Regions from separate parts of the Fructilactobacillus florum 8D genome, predicted to be linked through region 2. Evidence: riboswitches for the same ligand, from Rfam matches in the RefSeq annotation. Region 2 holds a riboswitch; each other region holds the start of a gene.
The links. Region 2 has a riboswitch for thiamine pyrophosphate ahead of B808_RS01970 (TenA family protein). Riboswitches for the same ligand answer to the same signal wherever they lie in the genome.
Positions count from the first base shown of each region.

Region 1: it holds a riboswitch for thiamine pyrophosphate, as region 2 does, so the genes downstream of both, B808_RS02740 (ECF transporter S component) here and B808_RS01970 (TenA family protein) in region 2, are expected to answer to the same signal.
Region 3: it holds a riboswitch for thiamine pyrophosphate, as region 2 does, so the genes downstream of both, B808_RS02700 (ATP-binding cassette domain-containing protein) here and B808_RS01970 (TenA family protein) in region 2, are expected to answer to the same signal.

Region 1 covers NZ_ALXG01000026.1:19,470-29,605, reverse strand. Annotated here, with positions in the region: gene addA (helicase-exonuclease AddAB subunit AddA) at 1-1,964, shown strand, start outside; gene B808_RS02775 (TetR/AcrR family transcriptional regulator) at 1,992-2,525, opposite strand; gene B808_RS02770 (alpha/beta fold hydrolase) at 2,651-3,436, shown strand; gene hxlB (6-phospho-3-hexuloisomerase) at 3,492-4,091, opposite strand; gene hxlA (3-hexulose-6-phosphate synthase) at 4,042-4,671, opposite strand; gene B808_RS02755 (methylated-DNA--[protein]-cysteine S-methyltransferase) at 4,751-5,248, opposite strand; gene B808_RS02750 (hypothetical protein) at 5,546-5,806, opposite strand; gene B808_RS02745 (purine-cytosine permease family protein) at 6,000-7,364, shown strand; TPP riboswitch at 7,387-7,475, shown strand; gene B808_RS02740 (ECF transporter S component) at 7,573-8,136, shown strand; gene B808_RS02735 (MFS transporter) at 8,203-9,381, opposite strand; gene B808_RS02730 (aldehyde dehydrogenase family protein) at 9,616-10,136, shown strand, end outside.
Region 2 covers NZ_ALXG01000016.1:1,483-11,618, reverse strand. Annotated here, with positions in the region: gene B808_RS02000 (AAA family ATPase) at 1-787, shown strand, start outside; gene B808_RS01995 (pyrroline-5-carboxylate reductase family protein) at 842-1,603, shown strand; gene B808_RS01990 (cation-translocating P-type ATPase) at 1,688-4,453, opposite strand; gene thiM (hydroxyethylthiazole kinase) at 4,540-5,328, opposite strand; gene thiE (thiamine phosphate synthase) at 5,318-5,980, opposite strand; gene thiD (bifunctional hydroxymethylpyrimidine kinase/phosphomethylpyrimidine kinase) at 5,967-6,779, opposite strand; gene B808_RS01970 (TenA family protein) at 6,781-7,434, opposite strand; TPP riboswitch at 7,525-7,613, opposite strand; gene B808_RS01965 (histidine phosphatase family protein) at 7,655-8,314, opposite strand; gene B808_RS01960 (YfhO family protein) at 8,317-10,136, opposite strand, start outside.
Region 3 covers NZ_ALXG01000026.1:6,899-17,034, forward strand. Annotated here, with positions in the region: gene B808_RS02665 (acyltransferase family protein) at 1-1,266, shown strand, start outside; gene B808_RS02670 (AzlD domain-containing protein) at 1,331-1,660, opposite strand; gene B808_RS02675 (AzlC family ABC transporter permease) at 1,647-2,354, opposite strand; gene B808_RS02680 (APC family permease) at 2,356-3,801, opposite strand; gene B808_RS02685 (hypothetical protein) at 3,918-4,148, shown strand; gene recA (recombinase RecA) at 4,243-5,343, shown strand; gene B808_RS02695 (biotin transporter BioY) at 5,517-6,050, opposite strand; TPP riboswitch at 6,205-6,294, shown strand; gene B808_RS02700 (ATP-binding cassette domain-containing protein) at 6,361-7,773, shown strand; gene B808_RS02705 (energy-coupling factor transporter transmembrane component T family protein) at 7,770-8,423, shown strand; gene B808_RS02710 (phosphatidylglycerophosphatase A family protein) at 8,435-8,926, shown strand; gene B808_RS02715 (NAD(P)H-binding protein) at 9,232-9,879, shown strand; gene B808_RS02720 (alpha/beta hydrolase) at 9,894-10,136, shown strand, end outside.

The DNA.
Region 1 (10,136 bases), on a different contig from region 2:
AGCACAACAATTTTTCAATCGCAAGCATTTTTGCTGAACACCAGATTCCAGTTATGATCGATGGCTCGGAGAGTTATTTTAAGACGACGGAAATTCAAATCGTAATGTCATTGCTGCAACTGATCGATAATCCATATCAGGATATTCCATTAGCTGCCGTGCTCCGTTCGCCAATGGTCGGTATGAATGAAAATGAACTGGCCTTTTTACGAATCACTAAAAAAATGGGGAATTATTTCCAAGCCGTGCTTGATTTCCCCAATTTGTATCAGCACGACCAACCAACTCCCTTCGGAGATGCGGTTCTTGCAAAGGTTCAACACTTTTTACAAGTATTGCAGCACCTGCGAGATTTTGCGACTCAGCATCGTTTAGCTGAACTGATTTGGAAAATTTATGAACAAACAGGTTTTTTGGATTATGTAGGGGGCATGACAGCTGGGAAAAAACGACAAGCCAATCTGCACGCACTCTATCAGCGAGCGGAGGAGTATGAAAAAAATGGCTTTCGTGGACTGTTTGCTTTTGTGCAGTTTGTAAAGCGCCTCCAAAAACAGAATCAAGACTTGGGGGAAGCTCCAGTTGAAGCAGAGGCAAATGCCGTCACAGTTAAAACAATTCATGGAAGTAAGGGATTAGAGTATCCTGTGGTGATTCTAATGGATGCCAACCATGGTTTTAATGAAACTGATTTGCGGGCAGCGAGCGTATTAGATGCTGACTATGGAATTGGTATTAGGTGTTATTTACCGAATCAAAAAGCCCGATTTCCTTCATTGCAATATTTGGCCATTGTGCAAAGAGGTCGGCAACGCATGCTGTCAGAGGAAATGCGGAAGTTATATGTCGCAGTCACGCGCGCCAAGCAAAAACTAATTATTACGGGAATTGTGAAGGGGAGTCCCCAGGCGGATGCCGAGACTACAGTGCTAAGTAAATGGGAGCAGGCCCTTCAAAGTGAAGAACGAGTGCTTGATGTAGCATTACGAGCAAAAGCGAAGAGCTTTTTAGACTGGATTGGACCAGCGCTGGTGCGCACGAAGACGTATCAGCAGCAAGCGCAGGCAGGGGAAATTGCGCAGCAGTCGCTGGTTGATAGTTCCGCTGCTTTTCAAATCAAATTTCTGGCTGCGTCTGATTTGCAACGTTCAAATGGTCGGCAAGTTAGTCAGGTTAAAAGTACAAGTGCTACCCCCCAACTAAGTCAGTCCGTAGTGCAACAATATTTGAATTTTCAATACCCCTATAAGGATGCCACGAAGACGACGGCTTATCAATCAGTGTCAGAGATTAAGCGCCAGTTCGATGATCCTGATAACATTCAACTCGGGAGTATTAATGAACGAGAACACCAGCTTTTAAAAAACACACGCTACAACAATCAGAACTTTGCCGAACCACGGTTTATGCAGCAAGTGGGGATTCCTAGTCCACAAGAAGTTGGAACGGCTACGCATTTAGTTTTACAGAAGGTAGATGTAACAAAACCGGTTACAGTTGTTCAAGTGCAGCTTTTAATTCAACAACTAGTTTCAGAAAAGCTGTTAGCCCAAGAACTTGCTGCCAATATTAAGGTTGATGCGATTGTAGCTTTTTACCAGACGACAATTGGACAACGCATTTTGCAGCATCCCGAGCAACTACAGCGAGAAGTTCCTTTTTCACTAGTAATCAATGCGGATCGCCTATTTACAGAATTTCATCACGATGCGAAACAACAATTGTTGGTGCATGGTATTATTGATGGTTATTTAGCAGACCCAAAGCGAGGCGTTTGCCTATTCGATTATAAAACTAGCTTTGTAAATCCTAACCATCCTGAAACTGATATTCAAAAAATTAAAAATCAGTATGCTGGCCAGGTTAATATTTATGCTTTGGCGTTAGCTGACATGCTAAAACAACCAGTCACCAGTAAATATCTTTATCTGCTGTCGATTAATAAGTTAATTGAGATCAATTGACGAGTACAGAGAAATAAGCTTGACAACCTAAAATTTAGCTAAAATTGTAGTCATCTCGTTGACAGCAGTTTGGGCATCAACAGGAATTAAGTCGGTGATCATTTGGGCATAAACATCAACAGCTCCTGAGATGATAAAGGGGATTTCAACCTGTGAATACGAATTCGTAACTTGAATTTTTTCGTGGCTCATAACTGTTTTGATTAATAATTTTTTGATTTTGCTAAGTAAAAGTTGATTTCGTTCATTTTTTAAAAAAGTATGGATAACTTCATCTTGTGACAAGTAATCATACAGTTGTTGATTTAATAAAGCATAATTGACTTTGGATTGGTCTTGATAACTTGTTTGGAGAATTTGGCTAAGATCGCGAAGAATTTCATCACAGATAGAATCATAAAGGTTATCAATGTCTTGATAATGCAAATAAAAGGTGGCCCTAGTGATGCCAGCCGTTCGTACCACCTCTGTAACACTAATTTTTGGCAGGCTGGTCGTTTTCATTAAATTGATAAGGGCCGTTTTAATGGCCTTTCTAGTTCTAATACTCCGTTGATCCATTGGCAAACCTCATTTTCTCAAATTAACACATTTAGCTAACTTAAATATAGCATTATTTATTTATCAGAACCAACTATCACCGTGGTCAGTTTGACAATTTTAGTCTGTAATCAGGAGGATTTGAGATGATTTCATATCAAATAGTGGGGCAAGGAGTCCCAATTGTTTTTATCCATGGATTAGCCCTTGATCGGACCTCCATGCGGGATTTTTTTGAACCTTTGTTAAAGGGGTCTGGTTGGAAACGTTACTACGTAGATTTACCCGGGATGGGGAATTCACCAGGCACCCCGCAGGCTGATGTGCAAACCGTTTTGGCTGCCTTAGTTACCTTTATCAAAGCGCAGCTGGATAATGAAAAATTCGTGGTGTGCGGTCGTTCTTTTGGTGGATATCTTGCGAGCTTTTTAACAAAAACGTTTGGTAGTCAAATCAGAGGAATTTTTCTAACCTGCCCGGTGGTAAAGGCGCATAAGGAAGAGCGAGTACTTGCCCAACATGTGACGAAACCGTTTGGTACTGTTAATTACATTAGCCATAAGGAATTTAAAACCGATTTTTTAGCAATGAACGTTAAGATTGGCCCTCATCAGTGGGATTTATATCAACAACTAATTATTCCAGGACTCCAACGCCGCGATGCTGGTTTTATTGAAACACTTCAACGAAACTATCAGCTGGAGTTTGAAAGTGATCTGCCCCGGTTTATCAGTCCGCAGACTCAGTTGATGATATTGGCTGGTCGTCACGATCAGATAGTTGGTTTTCAACAACAGCTGGAGTTGGGTGAGCGGGTGAAAAATAGTACGGTGGTTCTATTGCAAAACGCAGGACACAATCTTTTTATTGATGAAGAAATGAAGACAGCTGGTTATTTCAAAGGATTTTTACAACAGTTGGTAGTCAAATAAAGTACTAAAAAGACCAGGAGACAGAAGTAAAACTGTCCGACTGGTCTAGTTGGCATTATTCTAAGTTAGCATGTTGAGAACGTAATTCCTGTTCAGTAATTCCCTGGTCGTTCATTAAGGCAAGTACAAGAGCGTCTCCAAAAATCCAAACAGACTGTTCAAACAGACTACCCAATGGCTGTTGAGATGAGGTGGCAGTTCGACCAGTCTGTTTGCTTTTGCCGGGAAGGAGCGTAACCTGCTTAGCAATGGTAGCAATTGGATTTGATTTGTTAGTGGAAAAGAGCCAAATCACAGCGCCAGCCTGCTGAGCAGTTTGGGCAAGCTCAACGATCGCCGGAGTGGTTCCAGAAGCAGATGCGAGTACTAATAAGTCGCCTTCTTGAATTGCTGGCGTCGTCGTTTCACCGACAACAAAGACGGTCTTGCCTAACTGCATCAAGCGCATTGCAAGCGCCTTGATTGCCAGCCCAGATCGTCCGCCCCCGGAAACAAAAATGCGGGGCGCTTGCTCGATTATTTCGCAGTCCCGGTTCGTTAAGTTAATCGGTTGTTTGGCTAGCTCGGCAATAATGGTTTGCCACGATTTTGAATTTACCATCTGGTTATTTAATTGCCGCTTTGAAGGATTTAGCGGCGCTTGTAGGATCGTCATTGGTTGCAATTCCAGCTCCAACAATTAGCAAGTCGGGATTAGCTTGCTTAATCTCATCCAAGTTAGTTAGCTTAATGCCACCTTCCAGCGCCGTCTTAGTTTTGGTGACGTTTTCCTTGATTGTGTTGAACGTTGCAAAAGGAGTTTCACCCTGGGCTTGAAGATCGTAACCGGTGTGAGTAGCAATGTAGTCTGCTCCCATTTGATCAATTTCTCGCGCTCGGCGAGCAACGTCGTGGACACCAATCATATCGACCAATAGTTCTTTTTTAGCCTGGTGAGCAACTTTAATGGCATCTCGGATGGATTGATCCTCAGCGACTCCCAGAATGGTAGTGATGTCAGCTCCATATTTAAATGCTTGACTAACTTCATACGAAGCAACGTCCATAATTTTAACATCAGCCAGTAAGGTTAAATTAGGGAAACGGTTCCTAATTTTAGCCAGGCCTTCAAGACCAAAATTAATCACAAGCGGAGTTCCATATTCTACGATATCAACGCTTTCCTGAGTCTTTTCAATCAAATTAATGGCCCCATCGATGTCCTCAAGGTCAATTGCAAGCTGTAACTTCATCATCTTCACACCTTTTCTAATAAGTTTATGTCATCAATGCTATTACTTTTTGTAATATATTTCATGGATTAGCACTTAGGCGTTAGGTGGTCCACTTATAATCGGTTTGTTCATGCGCTAAGAGCAACTTTTTTCTGGTAAGTCCACCAGCGTACCCGGTCAACTTACCGTTTTTTCCAAGAATTCGGTGACAAGGGATGATAATAGAAATTGGATTATTTGCAACCGCATTGGCAACTGCACGGACGGCGGCGGGATTAATTGGACGGGCCAGTTGTTGATACGTACAGGTTTTTCCCGATGGGATTTGCAAGAGGGCTCGGTAAACTCGTTGTTGAAATTCAGTTCCAGTTAAATCCAATGGGACGATCTGTGCCTCCGGATGTTGATTGGTAAAATAAAGATCCAACCAGTGGGCTGTCAGTGAAATAACAGCCGTTTTTCTCATAGGAACCTGGTTAAGTTTGAAATTGGCACCGTAATGGGCTTGTCCAACGAACCATAATCCGGCTAAGCCATTAGAGCTACTTAAGATGGTGATTTCCCCAATTGGGGATTGATAGTTTGATTTTGCTAACAAACGATAAAGACGACCTTTCTTAATGGTTGGTTTTTACAGATAGAAAATAAGCTGAACAACAAACAACCGAACAAGAATTAAATTCCAGTCCGGTTGTTGTGAAACTTTAATAATATTGATACGGTTGCCAAAGTCACGCGATTTTTTCGATACAGACTTCCGTCACTGGTAGCGGGGTTGATTGGGGACGGATTAGTTTGTGGAAATTTTCAGATCGTATCTGAATCGATGTGAGAGAGTTTCTATCCGTGTTCCAGCAAGGGGTGGGCACGAATGCTAATGCATTCTACTGAAATCTCATGCACCAAAGTATTGCTGGATCTTATCTTTTGGGACAGAAAGTGGATGGTGATGTTTGTCGATAATGAAGTAGACATACTCACCAATTCCATAGCGTCCGGCGCGATCAGGACCGGTAACAGTGGCACGGTGAAGTTGGGAACTGATCGTGATTACATTATTACCAATCACATTAGCAATAATCTGATCGCCATCTTTGATTCCGACTTTAACCATTCCAACACTCTGACTTCGATAGATCGGTTCTTTAAGTGTCATAACGTTCATCCTTTCTTATACAATTGTCAAATAACTAAATACCCCCGCTAACCATCTGAATTATAGCATGAACGATTGGTAATGATTAATTTTTAGCGGATCTCCTAGGCAATATTTGGTGAATTTGATATACTGAAAGACGATTATTAATATAAAACAGACACAAAATGTTAATGTTTTGGAGGAAACTATATTGAATAATAGGAAGTATGCCGTCGATGAAATCCCTTTAAACGAACGAAATATGACGTACTGGGATATGTTTGCGACGTGGTTTGGTGCTAATGCCAATAATGGAACGTGGTTCATTGGTGGTGTGATCGCAGCCGCTGGCTTTTTTGGTGGGATCGTTTCAATGTTGATTGGTGGGATTTTAGCGTATATCTTCTTAAGTTTAATGGGTTACGTTGGTTACCGAACGGGAGCAACGACGACCGTATTATCAAGAGGTGCGTTTGGAATTCGTGGGAGCATCGTCCCTTCATTGATTAATATTACGTTGTTTTTAGGCTGGACAGCTGTTAATACCTTTATTGCAGCCACTTCCTTAGCCTTTATTTTTCACAGTCTGTTTCGGTGGCCACTCTTTGGACAACCCGGAGGGAACTTGGGCATGGTTGTTGGGATCTTGATTATGAGTTTTTTGCATATTCTTAGTATCATTTCTGGACAACGATCAGTTCAGCTAGTAGAGCGCATTGGGGTCATTTTAGTGATCGTCTTTGTGTTATTAGAGGTAATCGTTGTCTTTAAAAATGTCTCCATCAGTCAGTTAGCCCACTATCGAATTCCGAAACTACAACAGATGCCACTGGGAGTGGCAATTGATACGATTGCAGCGGCTAGTCTTGGTTGGGTAGTCGGGGGCGCTGATTTCACAAGATTTACTCGCAGCAAGAAGACGGCCATTAGAGCTCCCTTTTGGGGTGCCCTTTTAGGGTTAATGAGTTTCACAATTATCGGGATTTGTACCACGATTAGTGTGGCGTTGACCTCGGGAACTTATGACCCCAACAACTCTGATCCAAGCATCATTGCTAACAAATTAGGGTTAGGTTTGATTGCAATGGTGGTAATTGTTTTGACGAGCATGACAGCTAATGCGGTTAATATTCAAGCGGGAGCTTCTGCTTTAAATAATTTGGTGCACAAACTTAGCCTTAATAAGGCATTGGTTGTAATTACCTTGTTGTCAATGATCTTAACCTTTATTCCATTACTTAGCGGGAGTTTTTTAAATTCATTTATTGCGTTTTTAGATTACACCGGGATGCTTCTTGGTCCGATCATTGCCATCATGGTTGTGGACTATTTTATCTTGAATCAAGATCACTATACGGCGCAAGCATTAGCTGACCCGCAGGGAAAACTTTGGTATCAGCATGGTTTTAATTGGATTGCATTAGGAACTTTATGCTTGGGAGTGCTACTCTACCTAGGATTAAAAAGTATTCCAGTGATTAGAACATCAGTTGGGGCAACTTTTATCACCATGGGTCTAGTAGCAGTGGGGTACTATTTGTTGACAAAAGGCATTAACCGGAAACAAGTTAATTAAAATTATGTTATAATTCAACTATAATAAAGAGTTGGGGTGCCACGAGCTGAGATTAAACCCATTGAACCTGATGTAGTCCGTACTACCGCAGGGAACTTCCTTAATTTAGAAAATTAGAATCGCACTCGAGACGATTTGTTTAGATTTCTAAAGCACTCAGCTGGTGGCGGAGTGCTTTTTATTTTGGAAAAATATGGGAGGAATAACGATGAAGCGATGGTTTAAAACGTGGCATTTAAAAAATATTATTTTAGTTACACTAATTGGGATTGTTTGCGGTCTGATTTTTTGGTTGATGGATCCATTATATTCGCTGGTAACCGCGCTACTAACTCCTGTGGGATTAGCTCCATTTGCAGGAGCGACTTTATTGGGTTTTTGGACGATGGCAGGGCCGCTGGCGTTGCTAGTCCTTAGGCGACCAGGAGCAGGTTTGTTGGCAGAGTTCTTTGGAGCAGCTGTTGAAATGCTACTAGGTGGAATTTGGGGGGCTGCGACCTTGGTCTCGGGACTGATACAGGGAAGTGGGTCTGAGCTAGGCTTTGCCTTAACTGGTTATCGTCGTTATGATTGGCTAGGAATATCATGTTCAGTAATAACGACGACCATTGTGACCTTTGGTTGGGAACTAATTAAGCAGGATTATGCAGGGTTTGGTTTTTGGATGCTAGTAGCAATGTTTCTAGTTAGCCTGCTTTCGGTATTTTTATTTAGTGGTCTATTGCCAAAATCAATTGCTAATTTACTGCAACGTTCGCATCTCTTGGATTGATATTCAAAATAAAAGCACGCTGATTTATAAGTCAGCGTGCTTTTATTTTGAAAACTAAGATTGCCATTAGTCAATTGTCCCGGGACGTCCCGCCTGAAAGCCCAAGATGATCATGAGAAAGCCAAGAATGATCAAGAATAAAAGAGCCCATCCAATTGAGTTAGTATGCGTTGCGATGAGTCCAAAAATAGTTGGACCTAGAGCAGCAAGGGTATATCCAATGGTTTGACTCATACCGGAAAGACTGGCAGCAGTTTCGTTTTGTTTAGTCCGTAGGGTAAAGAGCATCAAGCACAAACTAAATGATGCTCCGGTTGCTAACCCAAGTAAGATTGATGCCAGCAGTAGGATAATATAATTTGAACTGAGTAGTAGTGTAATCCCAACGATAAAAGTGCTCCCAGCGATTATGATAAAAATGGACTGGCTGTGCATTTTTTCAGCAAGCATAGGAACAAGGAAGGAGGCTGGTAGAATCATTAATTGCAACAGCCCTAACATGAAGCCTCCCGTAGCCGGTGAATAACCCTTTTGGTCAATGATGTTTGGTAACCAAGCCACGCAGGTGTAGAAAATTAGGGATTGAATGCCCATGAAAGTAGCTAGAGACCAAGCGGTTTTGGAACGGTATAAGTTAGTTGGTGCCGGCGCGGTTATTTTGGAATTAGTGGATGCCGATTGTTGCGAAGGCGAAGAGAAGTAGATGAGTAACCACAGAAATAGAATGGGAATAATAATAATGCCAACGGTTGCTAACGCAATTAGTGGCAGGTTGTTAACCTTTTCGAGGACCGGAATAGCAAGACTAGAACCCACAGCGCCCATGAAATTCATAGTAATGGTATAACCACTCGTAATTTTACCAACATGCTGGGGAAAGTAGCGCTTTGTGAGGGCAGGAAGTAAAACATTGCCAAAACAAATCCCGACAGCTAGGATGATGGTTCCCAGAAAGAGACCAAAATTGTTGGTAAACGAACGAATGAAGATGCCGATTAGCATTAAGATAATCGAGACAACGATGCTAAGATTTAATCCAATTTTTGTAGCAATTCTTGCAACGATAATCGACGTGAAAGCAAAGACCAACAGGCTAATGGAAGTTAGCTGGCTCAAGGTGGTCATTGACAATCCGGTAGTCTGGTTAAGGCGCGGTAGTAATGGACCGACTGAGGTAAGTGGAATCCGTAAAATAGCAGCTAATAAGAAGATTCCCAATAAAATTAATCTAGTTTGTTTTTTCATTATTAATTAGATCGTGTCCTTTCTCAAAAGAAGATCAGTTGTATTGTAGTATAGCATAATTTATCAAGAAGTCAGGAAGACTCGCGAGTGATTGGCTCGGATCCTTTACTAATTTGGTAAAATATTTTACACTAAACCCGTTGTTTAGATTCTTAGATTTAATGCTGGAAGCTTCCCATTATTTTTAAAAACCTATTGATAATGAGCTTAACTACTATTTTGGGGGACTCAACTATGAATTTTGTAAACGAACCAGAATTAGATCTTACGCAAGAAGCAGTTCAAAAGCATTTACAGCAAGCATTTGCTCAATTGGATGCAACTGATACACCAGACATTCCGCTGGTCATTGGCGGCAAACGAATCTATACTGATGAGACTTTGGCCAGCGTTAATCCAGCTCAGAAAAGTGAGGTTGTTGGGAACCTATCGTTAGCGCAGCCAGCCCAAATTGATGATGCCCTAGCTGCTGGCCGACGAGCATTTCAGGAGTGGAAATTTATATCTGTAGCCGATCGCAATCAGCTGGCGACCAAACTAGTTAATTTGGTTCGCGAGCATCGCTATGAATTAATTGCCATTATCGTGGAGGAAAGCGGTAAGAATGTTGGCGAAGCTGACGGCGAAATCTGTGAATTGATTGATTTTATTCATGCTTATATGATTGGAATGGAACAGTTAAAAGATGGATTAGATTACTTGGTCCCCTCGCCGGTGGAATCGCGCGAAGCTCGCTATTTACCGCTTGGAGTCGG
Region 2 (10,136 bases):
ACTAGAGGAAGCCAAAAAACAGATTATTGACATGATTGCCATTGCTAAAATGAACCAACTACGCGAAAAACATGGCTTAAAAACCCCAACGGGAATCAGTAAACACATGGTGTTCGTGGGTAATCCCGGAACCGGAAAAACCACGGTAGCCAAACTATTTGCCGCCATCCTCTTTCAAAATGGGATTATTAGTGATAATAAATTAGTTAATACCGATCGCTCGGATTTAGTCGGACACTATACCGGGACTACTGCCGACCGAACTAAGCGCGTTATCGAAAATTCGCTTGGAGGAGTGCTATTCATCGATGAAGCCTATCAGCTCTCCCATCCAGACAGCCCCACTGATTTTGGTCATGAAGCTATTGATCAGCTCATCATTGGAATGGAGAATCATCGCAAAGATCTGATTGTGATTCTAGCTGGCTATACCGATAAAATGGAAGAATTTCTGAATGATAATCCTGGACTTCGTTCCCGAATTCCTAACCGAATTTACTTTGCAGACTATCAGGTCAAGGAACTGGTTCAAATTTTGTTCAACATGATTAAACATGAGGGCATTGTTAAATTGGAGGATCCAGTTTATTTGGAAACTACCGTCACTGCCTATATTACTAACCATCATCCTAGTGGAAATGCACGGTGGGCACGTAATCTGTATCAGGCAATGTTGCAAATGCAAGCTCGGCGAGTGGCCTTTCAAAAAAATCCAACCAAAAAAACGCTGGAAACCATTACAAATGATGATCTTAACCAGGCTCTCGCTGCTACTCCAGCTGATTAACCAGAAATCTGTTATAATTAAATATTATCCACTACTTACAAAAAGGAGTTCACCATGAAAATTGGAATTTTAGGTGCCGGTAGTATGGGTAGTGCCATTATTCGCGGGCTAACTACTAACTACGATGCCGATCATATTTTTGTTAAGATCCATCACGAATCAGCTGCGCTAGCCTCTTTTCAAAAAGAACTTGGCTTTCACTTTGCAGAAACAGCTACTTTGAGTGAAGTAGACATTTTATTTGTGGCAACGCCAGCACCAACTACGCTGACAATTTTAAAGGATCTTCCCCTTGCATCGCACACAATCATCATTTCCGCCGCTCAGGGAGTGGCTCCAGCAGAGATTCAAAAACTGTTTCCTCAAAACTCCGTGCTAGCCATTATTCCTAACATTCCGGTCGCCGTCAATGCGGGGACGATTGCCTTAGAAAGATCCCAAACGGCTACCCCCAAAGACCAGCAAACGGCTATGAAAGTGTTGTCCAGCCTAGGTTCGGTAAACACCGTTGCCGCAGAACAGCTTGGAATTTTAGGGACAGTTGCGGGCTGCGGTCCAGCCTTTGTCGATATCTTTTTAAGCGCCCTCGCAGACTCAGCCGTACAAAACGGCTTAGATCGTAAAACCGCCTATCAGGTCGCTGCTAGTATGGTTGCCGGCAGTGCCAAAATGGCCTTAACCACTGGTACCAATCCAGCAATTTTAAAAGATCAGGTTACTTCTCCCGGTGGATCGACCATTAAAGGGGTGCTTGCCTTAGATCGACACGGGTTTAGTAATGCTGTCAATGAGGCTATCAACGCAGCTAACGAATAGTTGATTTTATCATTGTAAATATAAAAAAGGGTAATTAGTTGTTCAAACTAATTACCCTTTTTTTATAAATCCTAATCTATTCAATTAATTCTTTATCCGGGCTGCTCGTCTTCGAACGAACCATTTCCGCGCTTCCTCTAATAGCACCAAGGGAACCGGAATGCAGGCTAAGAACAACCAGTCAAGTCCATTCAATGGAGCAGTGCCAAAGAGGCTCTGAACTCCTGGTGTGTACGCCAAAAATGCTAACAGCAAAATTTCAAAAATAATTCCACTGATAATCCGATGGTTTGAGAACACCCCGACTCGAAACAGTGACGTCGTTTCAGTTCGGCAATTTAGAACATTAGCAATTTGTGAAAAGACAATTGCCGCTAGGGTCATGGTCGTAGCCATTGCATAAACTTTTCCGGTGCTAGCTAGGGGTACCTGTGGAAAACCAAATTGCCAATTAACAAAGAAATACCCTCCCGTTGAAATCAACGCTCCCAGCAAACCATAATATCCAAAACTTTTCCATATAATTCCCGGAGTTAACAAGTGGGCCGTCCGTGCTCGGGGTGGTTGGTTCATTACCCCCGGTTCACTTGGCTCAGCGCCCAAACCAAGGGCCGGCAGCATATCCGTCCCTAAATCAACCGTTAAAATCTGCATCACTGTTAGTGGCAAAGGAATCAAGCCTCCGGAAGCCAAGAAGAGCAGTGAAGGAAAGGCTTCGCCGACGTTACTAGTGAAAATATACGTCAGAAATTTTTGAATGTTTTTATAAACGGTGCGTCCTACTTCAATGGCAGCAACAATCGAAGCAAAGTTATCATCCGTCAAAATCATATCCGCAGCTTGTTTGGCAACATCCGTCCCGTTCAATCCCATTGCAATTCCAATGTTAGCTCGCTTTAAGGCGGGGGCATCATTAACCCCGTCACCAGTTGAGGCAACAATCTCACCGTTAGCTTGACACATCGAAACAATGCGATACTTATCTGCCGGTGCCACTCTTGCAAAAATAACTTCGTTTTTAACCGCAGCTTGTAATTGGGCATCACTCAACTGGGCCAGTTCTTCTCCAGTAATCACTCGGGCTTGATCCGAAACAATGCCGATTTTTACAGCAATACTTTTCGCCGTCAGAGCGCTATCACCAGTAACCATGATGATTTTAATGTGAGCATTTTGACATTTTTGAACGGCCTGATAGATTTCTGGTCGAGGAGGATCTTGCATTACCGCTAAGCCAACAAAGATCAAATGCTGTTCAGCGGTGGAAATCGCATACTTCCCCTGATCAGCGTCAGTTGCTTCTCGATAAGCAAAGGCCAGAGAACGAAGCCCTTGAGCCGCGTAATCCTGATTGGCCTGTTGTAGTCGTTGCTGATCGGCAGCTGTTAGTGGGCGAACTTGATTGCCATCTAAAATCCGATCACAAACCGGAAGCATGGTTGACAAAGCTCCCTTAACATAAATCAAGTCAGGCGCGTTGGTCTGTTTTTGGATCGTCGTCATTCTTTTTCGATCTGAATCAAATGGCAATTCCGTCAAACGCGGTGCTGCCTGTTGTCGCTCAGGTAAATTTAATCCAGCCTTCGCAGTTACAATACAAAGTCCTGCCTCCGTCGGTGTTCCTAAAATTTTGGGGGCTTGCTTACCATCAGCTTCACTGACGACCTGCGTATCATTATTTAACAACGCAATGTCTAGTAACCGATTTAAATCAGGGTGCTGCGCTAACTTCACCGGTTCTTTTTGGAATTGAATTTGACCATTGTTAAAATAACCCGTCCCGGTCACCGTAAACTCCTCTGCTGGCAACCAGAGATGGGTAACGGTCATTTGATTTTGCGTTAGCGTCCCTGTTTTATCAGAACAGATCACGCTCGTTTCTCCCAACGTTTCAACACTGTTTAAACTCTTTAAGAGTGCGTGTTTTTTTGCCATCTCCTGGGTCCCACGCGCTAACGAGAGCGTCACCGTTGGCAGCAAGCCCTCGGGAATAAAAGCAACAATCATCCCAAGCGCAAAGATAAAGGCTTTTGCGACGGGATAATGAACAAAGAAAATTGCAAGAATAAAAAATCCAAGTCCAATTAGCAATGCAATTACAGATAGCTGCCGCGTTAAACGATTAAGTTCGTTTGTCAGTGGTGAAACCATTGAACTTTGTGCTTCGGTCAAATGGGCAATTTTACCAAACTCCGTCTGCATTCCTGTAGCAAGAACTACCGCCTGAGCTGTTCCAGTGGTAACCACCGTGCCTGCGTAGATAATGTTTGTAATCGAAAACTTCCCATCCCCATGTTGATAGGTAGATTTTTTAGCAACGGGCACAGACTCGCCCGTCAATGAAGATTCATCAATTTGTAAATTGGCAGCTGATAAAACCCGCGCATCAGCAGGAACTGCATCCCCTGCCTGAATTTCTACCACATCACCTGGAACCACGTTTTGTACTAGAATAGCTTGTTGGTGGCCATCACGAAGGACGTTAACAGTGGTTGGCAGCATCTTACTCAAAGCATCCGTTGCTTTTTTAGCTGCATGCGCTTCCCAGTATGAAAACAGACCGTTGATAATATTAACTGCCCAAATTGCTATTCCTAATTCAACGGTTCCTGATACCATGGCAATTAACCCCGAAACCCATAATAGGCAAGCCATGAGCGAAGTGAAATTTTGTAGAAAATCAAGCAGTCGGTTAGTATGCTGACCACTTTCGATTACATTGGCACCATCAGTTTGAAATCGTTTTTGTGCCGTTTGCGTATCCAAACCGGTCGTTACCGATGTTTGCAACTGTTGTTCCAACTGGGGGATTTCCAATTGCGCAGCTACATCATTAGTTGGTTGACTCATCATAGGACTCCTTGCTGTTTGCTAAGTTAGCTTCAAGTATCGTAATCCCATCTTAACCCTTTCCAACAAAAAAACAATTTGTAAAATTAGATTGTTGATAGTTGCAGTCTATCATCCAGCTGGGTATCATCCAAGGCTGCCAGTTGGTTGTAAGTTTCGACTAAAAATGATGCCGGCCGAGTGCCAGTTTTAACAAGTGCTCGTTCGGCGGCTACCGGCAGGATTCCCGTTGCCAAGGCTAGGTCATAAAGACTCGTTGCTTGTGAAATTGCAGTGGCTAAAATACCATCTAGCACATCACCCATTCCAACATTAGTTGCTAACAAACTTACATCATTGTGCACTTCATACCCATTGACTCCATCAGTAATGATGTCATGAGCGCCTGATAATACGACTCGACACCGTAGCTTCTGGGCGGCTTGTTTGGCAATGGTTGAAACCTTAACCTCACCAGCTCCCGCATCGATTCCATGAATTTGCCAAGCAATTCCCGCTAGCTGAGCAATTTCCGCGGCATTGCCACGTATCGTATCTACCTTGACTTGTTGCAAAAGCTGCTGGGTACGCTCTGTTCGAACGGATGAAGCCCCCACCGCCACTGGATCAAAAACTACCGGAAGTTGATGTTGATTAGCGCTTCGACCCGCTGTAAGCATATCTAATTGTGCCGTGGGACTGGTCGAGCCCAAATTAAGAGTAACGGCCTGAGCCAACTTAGCCAACTCAGCTACCTCGAGTGGATCGGAGACCATCATGGGGGAACCCCCTAAGAAATTAATTCCATCAGCAACCCGTTGCGGCGTAACTTGATTAGCAATATTCAAAACAATTGGATTATGCTGTCTAATTTGTGCGATTAGATTACTGGTCATGAAAACCTCCTTGGAGTTTTAAAGTTCTGATGGTCGTCGCTAACTTTGAACTGGTCGTAATTGCTGAAATCACTGCTACCCCAGCAATTGGGATTGTTTTAAGTTTCCAAACATTGCGTTCACTAATCCCACCAATTGCCACGAGTGGTAAATCAGTCTGTTGAACCATATCCATTAGCCCTGACGTCCCAATGGGAGCTTTAGCATCTGACTTTGTTTTAGTCGCAAAAACTGGTCCGACCCCAAGATAGTCAATGTATGGTAACAACGAGCGACTCTGATTTAGTTCAGTAAAATCATGAACTGATAGGCCAACCATTAAATTAGCTTGTTGTTTCTGCTTCAATGCGGGCCAAGGATCAGTTTGACCAAGATGCAGTCCCTCAGCCCCAACGGCTTGTGCCAACTTAAAATTATCATCGACAAAAAGTGGAACTTGCTGGGCAGCTGTCAAACGATGTACCGCCCGCCCGAGTTGAACCTGTTCAGCAAAAGTCAAGCGACTTTGATCCTTTTCGCGAAACTGGACCGCCGTGACCCCCAAACGAACGGCTGCAGCGACCACCGCCAACAACCGATCTACTCGATAATCCACGTTCGCCGTCCCAATCACTAGATAAACTTGCAACATTTCTGGTTTAAATTTCATCATGCGCACTCCATCCCCCATGATTTAATGGACCGTGCCCATGACCAAGCACTAATGGTTTCTCGATGATCATTTCCAAATAAGCGTGGGCTCGTTGAATGGCTGTTGAAATTCCCAATCCTTGAGCTAAAAATGCTGTTATCGAGGCAGACAAAGTATCTCCCGTTCCGTGCGTTCGCTTAGTTTTGACTCGTGGAGCGGTCAACCAAAAATCATCCCCGTTAGCTAACCTTACATAGTCCTTAACCAGCGGACCTGATCCGTGTCCGCCCTTAATAATCACATTTTTTGCTCCTAACTGCTGAATCTTCTTAGCCGCACTTAACCGGTCAGCCTCAGAAATAATCTGTTGTTCTGCTAACAACTCTGCTTCTGGTAAATTAGGCGTAACGATCGTCGCTTGCGGTAGCAACTGGCTTTTTATCTTTCTAATCCCCGCTGGTGTCAATAAGTGCGCTCCGCCTTTAGCAATCATGACCGGATCGACCGTTAGATTGGGTAATCGGCTCCACTGCAGTTCGTCAGCGACCATTTGTACATGTTCCGCATCAAACAAAGCTCCTGTCTTAACGGCTTGAATATGAAAGTCGGCTAAAATCGAAGCAAACTGGCGCGTAACAACCTGCTTTGGTAAGGGATACTGCCCCTGGACTCCCAAAGTATTCTGGGCCGTTATCCCAACTATAACGTTGGTGCTAAACGTCTGACATGCCTGCATCGTTTTTAAATCTGCTTGTAATCCGGCCCCACCACCAGAATCACTACCGGCAATTGTCAATGCCGTTGGATATTGCTGTATCATGCTACTCCTCCATTGCTTGCGTAAAAAAGGCATTTTCATATTTACAACTGGCTTCAAATCGTTGTAAAGCATGAAACTGCTGGTAGTCAGACTTGGTTTGTCCTTCATTCACAAATAGTTCAATCATTCGTTTTGTAAAATAATCAGCTTTTGGTAAATAAAAATCAATCCAAGCAGCAAAAGGATTACGGTGCACAACAGCTTGTTGCTGCTGCAGTTCGACCGCAAGCTGCGTGTAGATAAGTGGACATGCCAACAACGCCGCTAATCCCTGCCAAGCGTTTGCTGTAATCGCCGTTTGAATATGCTGCAAGTAGGCCCTAGTTGTCGGTAATTCAATTACCGTCCCTTTCATCAATTGGGCATTATCAGTCTGAAGAAATGCTAATAATACTTGGTGAGCCCGATTTTCAGTGTCAATCGCATGGATAGTTGTCGCTAACAGGTCTGGAGCAAGGATTCCTAAAACTTGTTGGTAATTTGTTAAGTACTTTTGCAGATAGAGATTATCTTGTTGGACATATGTTGCTACTGCTGTGCTGGGCAATGATCCAGCCGCAATGCCTTGCACAAATGGATTCCTACTGATATCTACTAACTGTTTTGCTACAATTTGTTGCAATTGTCTTTGTAATGAAGTGATTGGTTTTGACATGTTAATTCCTCCCTTAATTTTGTTCAAATAAAAAAGCCTTCAGCACGAGCTGAAGGCTAATAAAGATGACAAAAGCTAGTCAGAATTATTGGCTAATTAAAGAAAGTTTCCTGCGATAGTGCGAACTATATCAGGTTCAATGGGTATAATCTCAGCTCGTGGCACCCCAACTTTTATTTGAATACCATCAGTCTAACCGATTTTTACCCCCAAGACAACCTTAGATTTCACCGACGATATTATTGTAATATTCTACTTTAATATCATCAGGTTCAATTATTAATTTAGTGATGCTACCGTTCTTGGCCGCATCCCCTTGATCAAGTTCTGGAGCATACCGATCAACAATCGAACGAATCGTCATCCCATGTGAAACAATCAGAATTTGTTGCCCCGCTTTTGTATTCGAACGGATCCGGTCAAAGCCGCGATCCAATCGCTGCCAAAACCGCGCATTATCCTCGGCGTTATTATACAAATCAGCTTTAGCGATTAGATCCCGAGCTCGCTCCAAACCAAAGTGGTTTAACACGCCTGATTCATTGGTAATTTGGACTTGTTCACCCACAAATTGCCACATTTGTTCTAAGTTCTCTCCCTCAAAGTACCCATGAAACTGCTCTCGTAATTCAGGGAATTGATAGGTGATCACGTTGATTCCGTTTGGATTTTTAGTTAGAATTTCTTGTCCTGTAGCGATCGCGCGCCCAGAGTCACTGGTAAAAGCTGCATCAAAATTAATCGTTGCTAGTCGGTCCCCAGCCGTACGTGCATCTTGAATCCCCTTTTCGGTGAGCGGTGAATCAATCCACCCCTGAACCTTATTGTAGAGATTAAGATACGTTTGTCCGTGCCGTACTAGATATGCTGTAACTGCCATTTCTAATCCACTCCTCTCTTATTTTGATCTTTAAACCACCACCAAAAGCCAGCAGTGGCTACAAGGCCGAGCGCACTGATCAACATTCCTAGTCGTAATCCTGGAGTTTGATACTTAAAATGAAGTACATGGTTTCCAGGAGTCAAGTGAACACTCATCAAGCCACCAACTGTTTTCTTTATTTTAACAGGTTTTCCCCCGTCCGTAAGCTGCCACCCACGATCATATGGCAAACTAATCAGCACTACTGGTCGCTTAGTCGTAGTTTTAATCGTCCCCTTAAAATCATGACCTTTTAATTTCAAACGCTCCGGATGTGAGATTTTAAGCCGATAAGGATTTGTTGCAGTCACATATCGATCAAAGCCTGCATCATCAAAACCAACTAAATTATTCTGAAGGTTCGCAAGTTTCGTACTTGAATTAAATTGAATTGTATAAGTCTGCCCTTTGGCAAACTTACCAACCGGAATGATTTCAGCTCCTAGTTGATGTTCCGACGTTTTTAATCTGCGTCCATTTACTTTGACAGCTAAAGGCTGATTAGGACTACTGGTTGGAATAGCTAAGTACTGTTTCCCAGTTATTCTAGGGGTTGTTTTAACTGTATAGCGATAAATTCCAGCTTGTTTTTGAACTTGTGCCAACTCAATTTGATTGGCTAAGAAATAGTTGTTGGTTCGCCCCTGTTCTTTTTGCACCAGCTGGTTTAAATTAGTAAAAACCTGATTTGAAACGGGATGATAGGTATTGATTTGCTCAGAAACGGCATAACCTAATCCACGATTACGCGCATCATGGTGGACCCGATAGCTCCCATCCTGTTCAATCACCAAACGCTGATCCAGTCGCAGCAATTGCTCAGTTACGGGCGTAACACCGTTCACACTGATTCTTCGCTCATTGCGACTATACAAGCCTAGCTGTGCCAAAGCATCATGAGTGTTCTTATTCATTGATGAGGTATAGCTATTTACTCCAAAAAAATTAAACAAGAGCGCATCGTTATATTGATTATAGTTAATATTGAAACTGGCTTTATATAAACGATTATCTAAATTTGTCCGCCCAAAATCTTTCTGATGACCCGTGTGGCGGTCAATAATTTTTTTAGATTGCTGAAAAGCAGTTGCAAATCGGTGCTGCTCGCCATACTCATCTGTTCCTCCCAGCGCCATCGAAAAATTGGTTCCCAGCTCCAGGCTGACCCCGAAAAGCAACGCCAATTTCACCAAAAACGAAGCGCGGTGCGATGCCTGATACCACAACAACATCCCAATAAAAATTATCAGTAGCAAGGCTACTAATAAATGCCAGTGGTTGGCACCAACATAGGTGAACTTCCAATTCGTTACTCGTACGATAATTTTCTCTAAATAGGCCGTTAAATAACCAGCTAACAACAAAGAAATCGTCAGCGTAATTGCCTTTATCAACGAGCTACGGTCATAAAAAGCCCCTGCTTGCCAAGCATCATATCCTAACAAAATTACGACAAAACTCAACATGTAAACTTCGCGAAAAGGAAACCCGGCTGGCATCTGAAACATATGCCACATCGTATCAAAAGTGGAAATCAACATCCCAAAGAAAATCGCACCAACTAACCAAAACGAGGCTCGTTTTCTCTGGCGAGTAATTAGTGGCGACAACCAGTACAGCCACAAGCCCAGTGTAAATAAGCTGCCAACAAAGAGCGCTGGCTCATGATTTAGCCGACTGGCAAAATTGGTAGCGCCCACGCCTAACGCTGTAAATACCGACGGTAGAAACCGAGGAATTGGCAAAAAACTCACTGGGTTCAAACTACTTTTACCAGTTG
Region 3 (10,136 bases), on a different contig from region 2:
ATTTATTATGGAACTGATACTCGGATGTTCTCTCTTCTCTTAGGTGCCGCATTAGCAATGGTTTGGCCCAGCAAGCGGAAACTTCAGCACTTTGAACAACACCAAGTGCTTTTCTTTGATATTGTCGGTCTCATTGGGCTAAGCGGTATGCTAATTCTAGGTTTGACGGTTCATGCCCAGTCCGCCTTTCTATACCATGGTGGGATGTTGCTATTTTCAATTTTTACCGTGCTGTTAATGTGGGCTGTTATAGCTAACACTAGTCACTGGAATCGGTTCTTAACTAATCCCGTTTTCAATTGGCTTGGTTCGCGTAGCTATGAAATTTACGTTTATCAACTACCCGTGTTTGTCTTCTTTACAGCTCGGTTTAAGAACGTTGCCAACCATCCCATTAGCTATGCTCTAATCGAATTGCTGTTAATTATCAGCATCTCAGAATTGTCGTATCGCTTTGTTCAAGTTCCCTTCAGTCATTATGACTATCAGCGCTGGTTTTCTCAACTTCTCAAGTTGCTCCCCCGGCTAACTTGGCAAAGTTTAATTCTGAGTATCATCGCCATCATCGGTCTCTTTGGAATTGTCCAGTCTACCACCATTAATCCTAAGCAGGCTAACCATTCCCAACTAGCCCAAAGAATTCAAAAAAATGCTAATGTCGAAAAACAACATAATCAAGCACTCGCCCAAAAGATAAAAAAGGGGAAGGCCGTTCAACGATCAAAACGAGACCAACAAGCCGTTAAGAAAAATGGATTGACAGCAAAACAACTAACTGTAGCGCAAAATCTTTCCGGCAGTGCAATTGGAGATTCGGTGATGCTAGCTGGTCGTGATGATTTGCAGGCCATCTTCCCAAAACTCTACATTGATGCCCAGGTCGCTCGTCAAGCAGAAGCTGGTATTCCAACAATTAAAAGCTTGTCAGATCGTGGTCTCCTTGGTAAAAATGTAATCATTGGATTAGGTACCAACGGTAACGTGACCGCTGATACGATCAATGAGATCATGCAAATTATCGGAGATAAGCGTCAGGTATTTTGGATTAACGTCCACGTTCCCACCCAGCCATGGCAAAATTCTGTCAATATGCAGCTAGCTGCTGCAGAAAAACAATATCGCAATCTCCGAATTATTAATTGGAATGAATACATTAGTCATCATTCCGGCTTACTCGCTTCCGATCAAACCCACCCCACGCAATCTGGATCTAGCAAATATGCGAGTTTTATTGCTAAAAATGTTTTAAAACCAGCTCAAAAATAAAAACCAGCTGATTTAGAAATAAATCTAAATCAACTGGTTTTTATTTTGGCCATTTCAATCAGCACTAGGACAACAGCACCCGTAAAAGTGCCAAAGAAATCATGCCAACAATCACAATTACCAAGAGGTTTTTGCTAATCACTGCAGAAATAACCGTTGGAACCGAAGCAGCAACATTAAGCCAGTTGATGGTTGGCAAATGACCTAAATGTTGAATAAACAGCCCCTCAAACCAAAGCGTTGCCATAATTACAATTGGAACAAAGCTCAAAAATTGAACAACTCCAAGTGGCAAGTTAATCTTTTTTAAGATGATAAATGGGATCACTCGAGTTAATAGAGTTACCGCTCCACACCCCAGTATCACTAACAATAAAAAATTAAAAGAAGGCATGCTTTAAAGCCACCCCCATTCCGCAACCGATTAAGGTCACGATGATTAATAATAAGTTACTGGGAATCAAAATCAAACCAACATAAACTAGCCCCAAAACAATTAAAATCATAATCAATTGTAGCGTTAAACTAATCGTTCGATCAGCCGCCACTTGCAAATATAAGAGCCCAATAAACATCGCCAAGAAAGCAAAATCCATTCCGAACTGGCTGGGGTTTGGAATCAAGCTTCCCAATGCTCCGCCAAACCCCGAAGCAACAATCCAAGTACTATATGCTAACAGATTAGCCGCATTAAGCCATGGAAATGACAAGGTTCGGTTCGTATAGTTTAATTTATTCATACTCAATGCAAAGGTTTCATCGGTCAATAGAGATCCTAAGATAATATTTCTCGTCATTGATTCCTGGTTTAAAAAGGGAGCGACTGTCATGCCCATCAAAAACATCCGTGTTGATAATAAAAAAACGGACGTTAAAATTGCAAAAAAGGTGCTCCCGGCCAGCAGCATACTAACAATCACAAACTGCGCAGCTCCTGAGTAAGTAACCACTGACATTAAAATAATCACAAATACACTCAAACCAGCTGCCTTCGCTACTACTCCAAAAGCTAAACCAACTCCAATGTACCCAGCAAGGGTGGGAATCGTATCCTTCATTCCTGTTTTGGCAGTTAAACTGCTATTCACATTATTTCAACTCCTTTGGCTCTGTTTCCGTCGCATTGCTAGAATGTTTTTTACCGTATAACAGATAAATTACAACCCCGATCACAAACCAAACGGCAGTTAACGTTTTGGCATCTGAACTTAACTCCAGAAAAATTGCTAGTGAGACCAGTACTGAAATTCCTGGTAAGACGGGGTAAAATGGCATTCTGAACTTGGGAAGTGGTAAATCTTTTCCCTCACGGGGACGCAACGCATAGATTCCAAGTGCAACAAAGATAAACGAAATTAACGTCCCAGCAGAAACCAAATTAGCTAAAAAGGTGAAGGGTAACATTGAACCGACAACCACAGCCGCAATGGTAACAACCAACAAAGCATTGATTGGTAAATGATTGTGATTAATGCGACCCAGACGCTTTGGTAACATGCCGTCCCTGCCAAAGGCATAGACTAGGCGCGAACTTGCTAACTGGGTGCCAATCAGGGAAGCAAACATGCCGACAATCGCCACTACCGCTAGTAAATTGGCAGTAAGTAGATGCCCGGATTGGCGTAAGGCCCAAGCAGAAGCCTCTGGGTTATTGGCATATTTTTGATAACTAAACATCCCGACTAATACCAATGAAACCGCCACAAACAAGCTACTTCCGATCAAAAGCGTTCCTAAAATTCCACGTGGCATGTTTTTTCCAGGATCCTTAGTTTCTGCTGTATTCGAGGCAATCACATCAAAGCCTCCATAGGCCACGAAAATCTGAGCAGCCCCGGCCATCACGCCGGTCACTCCTCCAAAGGAAGTGCCTGGTTTGTGGGCTGGAAGAAATGGATGATAATTTTCGGGATGAATTGCAGTTATTCCAACGATTACAAAGAGCAGCACTACTGCAATTTTTAAAACTACCAACAAATTCTCAACCCGATTAACTCCTCGCAAGCGCTTAGTTAGTAAGATCGCCACTAAAATAATCGCCAACGCAGCAAAAATATCAAAAACCCCACCAGTTTTAGGATTATATCCTGAAGATAAAAAAGCCGGCAGGTGAAACCCAAATTCCCCTAAAAAGCCCTGAACGTAGGCCGACCAGCCGGAAGCCACAAAGGTAATTGCCAAAAAATACTCCGATAGCATTAACCAACCAGCAATCCAGCCAAACCCCTCACCAAACAACACTCCAATCCACGAAAATGCCGAACCAGCTACCGGTAAAGTAGCTGCCATTTCAGCATAGGCTAGGGCCGCTAGCCCGGCTCCCAAAGCCCCCACGATAAAGGAAAGGGCTACAGCCGGGCCGGTATGTTCTGCTGCTACAATCCCCGGTAGCGTAAAAATTGCCGTTCCAACCACCATTCCTAAACCTAAACCCAACAAATCTTTCGTCGTCATGTGTGCTTCTAACTGTGCATCATGATTTTGTAATCTTTGCGGATCTTCTTTACGTGTAATTTGTTGCCATAAATGATGCATTTCAATTCTCCTGCTTGCTTGCTAAAATATTTCTTATAATTATAAATGTAAACTTTTAATAAAGATACAGTTAATTTTAAATACGGTATAATTGGTTTAGAAAGGTGGTAATTCTTATGTCCGAAACTATTTTTTTCAATCCTGGCAATTCACTGGGTAATTTTCAAGACTATCAAGAAGCCGTGCGTAGCGCTCAAATCTATCGTAACCAGCATCAAAATCTTGGCGATGCAAATGTAATCGTCGTACATGGTACACAAAACCAATCATTTGATATCTTTTTAACTAGTGCCGCCGAAACTGATGCCAACACCACCAAACCCTACGAGATTAAGAAAAAACTCTAGTCGTTTCGACTTGGTTTTTCGTAACTAATAGCGTAGAATGAGTTTATTGAGATCCCAAACATATGTTCACATTTTGTAAAAGAGAGGTGTTTTTATGGCCGCAACCCCAAAGAAAAATGCTCAGGATGCTAGGCAGGCTGAGTTAGATAAGGCTTTAAAACAGATCAAAAAAGAATTCGGAACAGGTGCCATCATGCGGATGGGCGAATCCCCTAATACTGCCGTTGATGCCATTTCCACTGGAATCCTATCATTAGATATCGCCCTAGGGATTGGTGGGTTTCCTCGTGGTCGAGTTGTTGAAATCTTTGGTGCCGAATCATCTGGTAAAACAACCATTGCGTTACAAACCGTCGCCTCCGTTCAAGGGAACGGTGGCACTGCTGCCTATATCGATGCTGAGAATGCATTGGATCCAGAATATGCCAAGGCCCTCGGCGTTAATATCGATGATTTACTGCTTTCCCAGCCAGGAACTGGTGAGGAGGGTTTGCAAATTGCTGACGCACTAATTGGCTCTGGTGCTATTGATTTAGTGGTGGTCGATTCTGTAGCAGCCCTAGTCCCTAAATCAGAAATTGAAGGCGATATTGGGGATTCTCATGTTGGCTTACAGGCCCGCCTCATGTCGCAAGCATTACGAAAATTAACCGCTAATATTAACAAAACCAATACCGTGGTCATCTTTATTAACCAACTACGCGAAAAAGTCGGTGTTATGTTCGGTAACCCCGAAACCACTCCCGGCGGTCGCGCACTTAAGTTTTATTCTAGTGTTCGTCTCCGTGTTAGTGGGAGTAAACAGTCCAAAGAGGGACAAGAAGTGGTTGGTAAGGAAACCAAGATTAAAGTCGCTAAAAACAAGGTTGCTCCTCCGTTTAAGACCGTACAAACTCTGATGAGTTTTGGTCATGGTATTGAGCCAATTGCAGATATGGTCAACCTAGCTGTTGAGCAGGATATTATTAACAAATCTGGATCTTGGTATTCATACGGTGAAGAGCGCTTAGGACAGGGATTAAATAAAACCGTCGCTAATCTAAAAGACCGTCCAGAACTCGTGGACGAAATTACTCACAAGGTTCGCGTGGCCTATGGAATTGAAGCGGAACCAGAGCAACCTGCGACGGAACCGGCTTCCCAAACAAAGGCAGACAAACCAACCGATGAAACCGAGCAATCGTTAGATCTTTAATTTCATTTTATAGTTAATGCATAACAAGCATTCAGCATTAGAACATCTGATAAAAAGCAACATCTAATTTTCTGGTTTTATTCCGATAGTCATATTGGAATAAAACCTTTTTTCTTACCTAAATTTCGCCCCAAATAAAAAAATTTGACCACCACAGCTAACACCCTCACATCTCAAAGTTTAATCCGACCTACCAATTGTTGCGTAACCATTGCAACCACAACCGCCTTGAGCGCATCACCAGGATAAAAAATCAAACTACCCCAAAATGCGTGCGCCAATGGTAGATTTTGCAATAACACTAATCCTAACAAACCGATTAGGTTCATTACGACCATCCCACCAAGTAAATTGGCTCCCAAAAAGCGCCAAAAAACCGCTGGAATTGGTAATTTTTCGCCCAACCAGCCAATTAAAAAGGCACAAATTGGCCAACTAAACAAATAACCAGCCGTCGGTCCAAGAAAAACCGCAAAACCTCCGCGAAAGCCCGTCAATAGCGGCAACCCTAGGGAAACCATTAGTAAAAAAATCAGCACACTGATGGTTCCTAGCTTTTTCCCTAACAAGCTCCCAGCTAACATAATTCCGGTTGTCTGCAAAGAAATGGGCACGGGTAAGCCTGGCAGTGGAAACGGTGGAATAATTCCTAACAAAGCAATTACTGCCACCATTGCCCCACAATAGGTAACTTCTTTTAATCTCATATGATAACCTCTTTTTTGGATTCGTGGCTATTAATGTAACAAACATCGGTTGCTAATAACGAACTCTGTTCCCAATTAGCGCCCTCATCAGCTTTGCTCCCTGACAATTCCCACAACCTGTCACATTTGGACTAAACCTGATATAATTATGGTAATTAAATAACTGGGGTGCCAAGTGGCTGAGATTATACCCGTTGAACCTGATCTAGGTAATGCTAGCGGAGGTAATGATTGACATGCCGTTGTCTAATTAAATTAAACTCAGCCGTTTCCTGCTTATGGAAACGGTTTTTTTATTGGAGGAACTGCGATGCCAAATGTTAAAATTGACAACTTTACTTTTAAATATAAAAACCAAAAACCCTTATTTAAAAATATGACCTGCACGTTTCCTGACCACAACCTCTCTCTTTTAACTGGTCCATCTGGATGTGGAAAGTCGACAATTCTCAAAATGATTGCCGGTTTAGCTCCGAGTAACTGGAAAACTACTACCGGCAAAATTTATCTCGGTCAACGCGCCATCACTGCGGTCAAACCATCTGAGCGAACCCCGCTAGTTAGCATGATGTTTCAAGACCCCAACCAGCAATTTGTCATGCAAACCGTCCAAGAAGAACTCACCTTTGCACTGGAAAACATCCAAGTTCCAGCTAGTGCTATCAGAGATAAAATTACGAATGCACTAGCTTTTTGTGAGATTCCTGAACTTTGTGAGCGACAAATTATTAGCCTTTCCGGTGGTGAAAAACAAAAGGTGGTTTTGGCAATTATGGTCGCTTTAGACTCCCAGATTATGCTACTCGATGAACCCTTTGCTAGCATTGATCCGATGGCTAAACAAGCCATTTTAGCGAAACTAGTGGAATTAAAAACCAACTATCACAAAACCATTATCATTGCTGATCATGACTTAAATGGCTATCAGGGCCTTGCAGACAAACTCTTTACAGTTGATTCGCAACGACAGACTGTGGTTGCCAGCGCTCCGCAACAAATTTCCGTAATTTTAAAACAGCACCAACCGGTTCCCCTTAAGTTTTCCCTTCCAGCTTTGCGGCAACTCCCAACTTTTGAACTCTTGCAGTTTGAACTACTTCGATCCCAGCGCTTACTAATTCAGGCGCGCTCTTTTCGCTTTTATCCGGGAGTTACCTTATTAACCGGGGCCAGTGGCAGTGGGAAATCAACCCTGTTAAAATCGCTTAGCCGTTTAACTGACTATCATGGCACAATTTTGTTTCAACAGCGACCACTGCAAAAATTCAAGTCCCAACAACTCTACCACCAGTTAGCCTTAGTCTTTCAACAAGCTGAAAGCCAATTCCTCGCTGTTACCGTCCAAGAAGAACTAGAATTAGCCTACCGGCACCGGTTGTCAACCTACTGGACGACTGCCAAAATCCAAACGGTGCTTACGGAGCTGAAGCTTACTGACACCCAAGACCAAGTTGTCTACCAACTTAGTGGTGGACAACAAAAAAAACTACAAGTCTTGCTGTTACTGATTCGTGATCCTGAGGTCCTCTTATTAGATGAACCCTTTGCTGGACTTGATGTCGCCTCCATTTTTTCCCTCGAAGAAATCTTACAAAAACATTTCAGTACCAGAGGTAGAAGTTTAATCATTGTTAGCCATCAGCTTACTGAACAGCATCATTTTTTTCAGTATCATGTCCATCTTCAGCAACAACACTTGTCTTATCAGGAGGGCCTCCTATGAATTCAGCAATTAGATTAATGCTCGTTTTTATCATCGCCCTAGAAATCTCTTTGGTAGCAAATCTAAGCTTGAACATTGCGGTAATCATTGGGGCGCTGGCGATTTTATTTTGGCAACACCTGCATTTGAAAACTTTTTTATTTATCAGCTTGCTGGCATTGCTACCGGCTCTCGGCATTTTTTTATCACAGTTATATTACGGTGGCAGTCATGGCTTCTATCGCGGCATCATCTTATTTTCCCGTTTGTATGCCTATGTATTTCTTGGTCTTAGTTTCTCCTTAACCACCTCACCCATTAATCTCGCCCATGCGCTTGAACAAAATTTACATGTACCGGCTAAGTTTATTTACGGAATTCTAGCGGCACTTAATTTATTACCCCGACTCCGCTATGAAATCAAAGTAATTCGTGCCAACGGTAATATGCGTGGAAAAACCCTGCACCCTTGGCAACCAACCCTCTATTTCAAAGCCCTTATCCTAGCAATTAATTGGTCAAATAACCTATCCCTAGCAATGCAGTCACAGGGATTCGTAGAAAATGAACCTCGAACTCATTTTTCTAAACCCATCGTTACTAAATTAGATTGGAGTCTGAGCCTCATCATTTTGGGCGCAGTCCAATGTATCATCATCTTTTGTCATTAAGGAGCCGGTTCATGAATAAATCATCTTATCCCTACACGACTGCCTATCAAAACATCATTTCACAACTGGCAAAACAACACATCACCATTGCCGACATTGCCAGCCTTGCCCAAGCATTACAACAACAATATAGTCCGGTTCCTGCCTTTGCTACCATTAAAACCATGGTTATCGAACTATTACACCAACCAGAGGTCCTTAATCGAATGCTAGTCGGCTTCGCCCTTGATAAAGCAGCTACTCAGCATGAGCTTCAAGAACCACTTCAGGCAATTAGCGCTCATGATCTAGGGGTCTTCGGTACTGACGAAACCCTGGCCCTTGGCATCGCCACGTGGTATGGCACCATTGGCATGACTAATTTTAATGAGCTTGATCTTTATAAACGTGGCATTCTGCATAATCTTGATCACAACCAGCACTGTGTCAACACCTTTACTGATGACTTAGTGGCAGGAGTGGCCGCAGCCGTCGCCGCCAAAATTGCTCATCAGCAGTCCTAACTCGCTGATTCCCCAGTGGAGTTTCCAGTGAAAATACTCCTTTATATAAGTACCAGTCTGTTTGAACTGTCGGCACCCCAAAAAATCAAGCCGGCCATTCAGCATAAATAATAATAATTACTAAAAATTTGTTAAATCTGCCCCTCGTTTTTCACATCAGCTGGATCATTTATTTTTCATTAAACTTTGTCAGGTCTGGTTCCTTTTACTTGACCGTCTTCCCCGCCGATGCAGTAAAATCAACTCAGAGCTAGTGATTAAAATCATGAACTCCAAAACTGTGCTTTGGAAAGGATTTCATTGTTATGAAAAAAGTTCTAATCTTAGGGGCTTACGGTGCCACGGCTCAAATCGTCATCGAACGTCTACTAAACGAAACTGATGACCAATTAGTCTTATATTTACGAAACTCTTCGCGTTTATCCCGTTATGCAAATAACGATCGGATTACCATTATTGATGGTGACGTTCAAGATGTTGCTGTACTTAAAGCAGCCATGCAAAAGGACATTGATATCGTCTACTCCAATGTAGGTGGAATCAATCTGGATCGCTCTGCCAAACCAATTCTTGACGCTATGCAACAAACCGGGCAAAAGCGCTTGATTTTTTACAGTGCGTTGGGAGCACTGCATGAAGTTCCAGGTGCCTTTGGTCGTTGGAATGAGGAAACCATCCAAGCTGCTTTACCGGGTTTGCGGAAATCTGATCGTCTCATTAAAGCAGCAACTGCCATCAATACTACGCAATTACGTCCTGCTTGGTTAACTAACTACGACGAAGTTGATTACGAAATCACTGCTGCTGACGAACCATTTAAGGGAACCGAAGTATCACGCAAAAGTGTTGCTGATGTCATCATTAAAATCATCAACGATCCGACCCTCTATCAAAATGACAGTATTGGAATTAACAAGCCCAACACTGATGGTGACAAGCCCGCTTGGCTTTAATAAAGGAGAATTTCATGATTACTACTAAAGACGTTACTTTTTCCGCTCGGGAATTACAAATGAAGGGACGACTATTTTTCCCCGAAAATTTTGATGATAGCTACCAACATGAAGTAATTGTAGTTAATCACCCTACCAGTAGTGATTTCAATCAAACATCTGGTAAGATTTACGCTACTAAATTAGCTGAACATGGCTTCTTAGCTCTTGCCTATGATTCTCCCTATCAGGGACAAAGTGAAGGAGAACCACACAAT